Chlorobaculum tepidum TLS: one gene and its partner. The protein of the gene in region 2 binds, or shares a complex with, the protein of the main gene of each other region. Links are inferred from orthologs where the notes say so. Each region holds a gene or a part of one and is shown on either strand. Other genes may lie near its edges.

The links.
Region 1: the proteins of pheS (region 2) and pheT are in contact, whole or in part, in a crystal structure (PDB 6P24), measured with the Escherichia coli proteins. The link is inferred for Chlorobaculum tepidum TLS from one-to-one orthologs.

The regions. Positions count from the first base shown.
Region 1 is NC_002932.3:710,562-713,676, reverse strand. What follows is about bases 1-3,102. They hold pheT (phenylalanine--tRNA ligase subunit beta), read right to left. Parts: upstream 2,717-3,102; coding sequence 284-2,716; downstream 1-283. Other genes in these bases: AYT24_RS03420 (hypothetical protein), read right to left, coding at 1-269.
Region 2 is NC_002932.3:2,015,870-2,018,664, forward strand. The notes cover bases 1-2,782. They hold pheS (phenylalanine--tRNA ligase subunit alpha), read left to right. Parts: upstream 1-769; coding sequence 770-1,795; downstream 1,796-2,782. Other genes in these bases: infC (translation initiation factor IF-3), read left to right, coding at 1-128; rpmI (50S ribosomal protein L35), read left to right, coding at 176-370; rplT (50S ribosomal protein L20), read left to right, coding at 403-750; AYT24_RS09630 (DUF6858 family protein), read right to left, coding at 1,873-2,274; rplI (50S ribosomal protein L9), read right to left, coding at 2,484-2,782. In the rest of the region: more of rplI, read right to left, coding at 2,783-2,795.

The DNA.
Region 1 (3,115 bases), 1.3 Mb from region 2 along the record:
ATCTTTTGCAGAATCATCACCAGCTTCTGTTTGATCTGAAGCTTGTCGGCGTAGGAAAATCCTTCGCCTGAAGTCCCCGAAACCTTTGGCTCTGGCCCTTCGGTACCAGGCAGCTTGAATGACCGCAATATGTTCTGAAGGCTCAAAACCTCAGATTTCAATAACTCATTTTCTTTTCGGCACTCGGACAACTGCTCCACAAGCCGCCCCACATTCTTTTCGAGGCCCGCAAGCAACTGATGATCATTATGCTCGTTTGCTGCATCCATAAAACCGGGCTGGATCAAACTTGCCGAATTACCGCACCAAGTTCACTCCTGGCATTGTCAATCACCTTCGAGATGACGGCGCTGATCGCCTCTTCGTTCATGGTTCCCGACCTGTCGGCAAGCTCAAGCGAAAGCGCCACGCTTCGCGTTGAGGGTTCTCCCTGAGTTGTTCCTCGGTCGAACACATCGAAAATCCGAACCGACCTGACCCGCGGATCGCTCGCCTTTGCAAGATCGATCAGGCGCTGGGCCGGAATATGACGGGGAAGCACGAATGAAAGATCTCTTTCAACCACGGGGAACTTCGACGGGGGCTCATAGATCACGCCTGACTCAAAACATCGCTCCAGCAGCGTAACATCGAGCTCAGCCAGATACACATCCTGATCAAGACCAAAAACATCGAGCACCTCCCGGTTGACCTGCTGAACCGTCCCCGCCTTCAGAACGGACGTTTTCCCGTTTTCCGTCGAGGTGATTTCAATACCAATAGTTCGAGCATTATAAATATTGAAAGCTGATTTTTCAAGTAAGTTCAGCTTTTCAAGCAACATCTCCACTACGCCCCTGAGATCGTAAAAGTCGACGTTCTCGTCCTGGCGGTTCCAGCTTCTGGGTTCACGTCGACCGGTTATCACCATCGAAAGCAACTCCTTTTCAAGAAATGCCGACAGTGGCCCCTCGTTGCCGCGCCCGGCTTCCGGCTGCTTCTCAAATCCGTGTGCAACCTCGAAAAGGCGAAGCTCGCGATTGCCGTGCCGCATATTGTACCCAACGACTTTGAGCAGCGAGGGGGCAAGGTTCGGGCGAAGCACTTCGAGCTCTTCACTGATCGGATTGAGCACGTTGACCAGCATCGAGCTGAAGCAGTCAGCTTCGGCTTTCCTGATCAGAGGGTTGGTGAGCACCTCCCTGAAATTCAGGCCGATCATGATGCTACGCAAATAATCGGGAAAATATTCAGGCACCTTGCGGCTAACCGGATAGCTGGAAACCATTACAGGTGCCGGTTCCAGATTGTTGTACCCGTACAGGCGTGCGACCTCTTCGATCAGGTCGATCTCCTGTTCGATATCGACCCGGAAGGAGGGCACAGAAAACGCGATAGAATCAACATCGTCCGACACAGCCTCTTGCGAGACCGCCTTGATACAGATTTTCTCCAGCAATCGAACCATCCGGGAGGCGGTGATCGAACTGCCGAGCACAGCATTAACACGTTTGGGCCTGAGTGACACGATTTTCTGTGCGGCAGGCATGTCGCCCCACGCCTCGGCGGAATCGACATTGCCGCCAGCGATTTCAAGAATCATGGCGATGGCGTATTCGGCGGCCCGCTTCACGTTGCACGGATCGACACCGCGCTCAAAACGATAAGAGGAATCAGAAGAGAGCTGAAGCTGCTTGGCGGTTTTCCTGACCGAGGCCGGATTGAAGTACGCAGCTTCGAGCAGAATGTCGGTGGTTTTATCGGTAACCGCCGAATGAAGGCCGCCCATCACGCCACCAATAGCCACCGGCTCACGCGCGTCACAAACAACCGTCATACCTGGCTGGAGCTGGTACTCCACCTTATTGAGCGCCATGAAGCTGCTCTCGGCGTCGCTGCGCACGACAATGCGGCTACCGGCAAGCTGGTGATAGTCGAAAGCGTGCAGCGGCTGGCCAAACGAATGAAGAATGTAGTTGGTGATATCGACGATGTTGTTCTTTGGGCGTAGGCCGATCTGTTCGAGTCGGCGGGCAAGCCATCGCGGCGACGGACCAACCGTCACGCCCTTGATGACCGTGGCCGTGTAGTAAGGACACGACTCCTCGTCCTGTACCTCGATAAGACCACCGCCACGAGTGAACTCGATCACCGGTGCTTGCGGATAGACAATCTCGTTACAGTCGGCCAGCTCGCGGGCGACGCCAAGATGCGAAAGCGCATCGGGACGGTTCGGCGTCACAGCGATGTCAAGCACCGTGTCGGTTTCGAGGTAGCGGGCAAGCGGCTGGCCAATCTCACACGCCTCGTCGAGCACCATCACACCATCATGATCATCCGATAATCCGAGTTCATCAGCGGCGCAGATCATCCCGGACGAGTGCTCGCCGCGAATTTTCGCAGGCTTGATGGTGAAGGTTTCACCGGAAACAGCCGTCAGCACAGCGCCAATGGTAGCCACCGGCACCATCATGCCAGCCTCGACGTTCGGCGCGCCACAGACAATCTGCCGCAGCTCACCTTCGCCCGTATCGACCATGCAGATCCGAAGCCGGTCAGCATTCGGATGGGGTCTGACCTCGACAATTTTACCGACAATCACCTTCTGGTCGGGCAGCTTTTGTTCAAAAACATCTTCAACTTCGAGACCAAGAAAGGTCAGGTAATCGACGAGTCCAGAACAATCAAATGAAAGAGAGGGAACAAACTCCTTGAGCCAGTTGACGGAGATTTTCATGGGCGGGTATTAGTGCAATGCATTCATGAAAAGCATCTCGGAAAATCGTCAGGAACGATGCAGAGCCGATGCGCCAGCATGCCAGCCGAGGCCGCGCAATCGAATGACCGGCAATGTTCAGAGATGCCGCAACCTAACAAAAAAAGCTCTGAACCTGCAACAGCACAGAGCTTGATAACCAGCGTGTATACTCAACTCACGTCAAAACCGCGAAGTTTATCGGAGCTATAGTGTGACCCCAACGGGATTCGAACCCGTGCTACCACCTTGAAAGGGTGATGACCTAACCACTAGTCGATGGGGCCGTTCAATTCCAAAAACGCTTCCCGTTAAATTGCGGAAGCCCATTACAGAACCGGGGTGAATGAGGGGACTCGAACCCCCGACCTCCAGGGCCAC
Region 2 (2,795 bases):
TCGTTTATTTCGAGCCAGACAAGAAAAAAATCGAGCAGTTCGAAAAGCAGAGGGCTATGGCTGAAAAGATTGCGTCATTGCCGCCGCTACCGCCGGATAATTCCGGAGAGCCGGAAGACGACGAATAAACGAACAACACTGATAAGCACGACTTTTATCATTTAAACCGACGACCATGCCTAAAATGAAATCACATCGCGGTGCCTGCAAGAGGTTCAAGGCCACCGCATCCGGAAAAGTCAAACGCGAGCGTATGAACGGCTCTCATAACCTTGAGCACAAGAACAGGAAACGCACCCGCCGCCTGCACCAGTCCACGCTGGTCGATTCGACAAAAGAGAAGCAGATCAAGAGAATGATCCTCGCCTGAGACAAGTCTATAAACATTAATTCGATACCACGATGCCTAAATCAACCAATTCGGTAGCTTCCAAAGCAAGAAGGAAGAGGATTCTCAAGAAAGCCAAAGGATACTGGGGTTCACGCGGAAACGTGCTGACCGTCGTCAAGCACGCTGTGGACAAGGCCGAGCAGTACGCCTACCGCGACCGCCGCGTCAAGAAAAGAAACTTCCGCTCCCTGTGGATCATGCGCATCAACGCCGCTGCTCGTCAGAACGGCGTCTCCTACTCGCGCCTGATGGATGCCATCCACAAAAAGAACATCGAGATCGACCGCAAGGCGCTGGCCGAAATCGCCGTGAAGGATCCGGCAGCATTCTCTCTGATCGTCAAAACGGCTCTCGATTAATATTTTGTACAACGGCCCTATGGAGACAAGCATTCAGCAACTGCAGCAGGAGATTGACGGATACCAGATCCGGAACGCAAAGGAACTCGAGGCCTTCAAGCTCGAGTTCACGGTGCGTAAGGGCAAAATCGCCGGCCTGTTCGGCCAGCTCAAAACCGTCGATTCCGCTGACAGGCCTCGCATAGGGCAGTTGCTCAACGCGCTCAAGCTCTCGGCAGAAGCGAAAGTTGCCGATGCCGAAAGCCTCTTCGCGCAAAACGCGGAGACTGAGGCACCAGCACTCGACCTCTCCCTGCCGGGACGCCGCTCGTTCCTCGGCTCGGAACATCCCGTGCAGAAGGTGCTGGGCGACATGAAGCGCATCTTCACCGCGATGGGGTTCGGCATCGCCACCGGCCCGGAGCTTGAACTCGACGAGTATAACTTCGACCGCCTGAACTTTCCGCCGAACCACCCGGCCCGCGACATGCAGGACACCTTCTTCATCACGCGAGGCCAGGAAGAGGGGGACGTGCTGCTCCGCACGCACACCTCACCGGTACAGGTGCGGGTGATGCTCGACGAGAAGCCGCCGATTCGGGTGATCTGCCCCGGCAAGGTGTATCGCAACGAAGCGATCAGCGCACGGAGCTACTGCGTCTTCCACCAGCTCGAAGGCCTGTACATCGACAAAAACGTGTCGTTCGCCGACCTGAAGGCCACAATCTACTCGTTCGCCCGCCAGATGTTCGGCAGCGACGTGAAGCTCAGATTCCGACCGAGCTTTTTCCCCTTCACCGAACCATCGGCTGAAGTGGACGTCACCTGCTACCTCTGTGGTGGTAAGGGATGCCGCGTCTGCAAGAAGTCCGGCTGGCTCGAAATCATGGGCTGCGGCATGGTGCATCCGAACGTGATGCGCAACTGCGGCATCGATCCGGAGGAGTGGACCGGCTACGCCTTCGGCATGGGGGTCGATCGCACGGCGCTGTTGCGCTACAAGATCGACGACATCCGGCTCTTTTTCGAAAACGACGTCCGGATGCTCAGCCAGTTCATGGCGTGAAGCCTGGTTTGATAGAATAAAAAAGCCTCGTGAACATTGCGCTCGCGAGGCTTTTTCATTTCCGTCAGACTCCTGAATCAGGCGGACACGGGGTTTTTCAGCGCCAGCGTCCACTCCTCCATCGAAGCGTTGGCCGCAGGATTCGGCGCTTCGAGGAAGCTGATGACAAAGTGCCCGTCCATCTCGGCCACGCCAATGGAGCGCGGACGAACAGCCAGCATCTTGGGGTTCATCAACTCTTTACCGAAACAGAACACGATGTTTTTGGCGGCGGTAATCCCCTCGCCTATCTGCCCCTCTGGCAAAAGAGAGGTGTGACCGTAATGGTCGAACTCGCCGATAAGCACCGCGAATGGATGCGATTCGACTTTTTCGCGAAAGTAGGCCACAATATCATCGACGCTACCGAAAGAGGTCTCTTCTTTTTCAAGTTCGAGAATGTAGATAGGGTATTTTTCCTGAAGAAGAGTTTGTTTCATGGGGCGCTCCCTGGATTGGGTTTGGCTGGATACTGCACAAAGCACGGCTCGATTTGAAGAGATGCCGTCTTAAGAGTAATGGTACGCCAGACCCGAAGATTTTACAACAGAGAAACATAAAAAAAGCCTCATGACACAGAGGTCATAAGGCGTATTTTGCTCGATATGCCAGGATCACAAAATCGATCCGCGGAGGCTGCGAAGTGAGATTACTCCTCGCTTGCGCCTTCTGCTTCAACCTCGATGCTAAGCTTTGCCGTAATATCCATGAAAAGCTTCGCATCGGCCTCGTACTTGCCGAGAGCCTTGATCGGAGCTTCGAGATGGATTTTGCGACGGTCGATATCAACCCCCTGCGCTTTGAGCGCTTCGGCAATGTCCCCGGCGGTCACGGTGCCAAATAGCTTGCCCGACTCACCAGCCTTGGCAAGCACCTTCAGCGTCATCTGCTCGATCTTCGCGGCAAGTTCGCGAGCATTTGTGCGCTGAAGCTCGATTTTGCGAGCCTGCTGTTTCTTTTC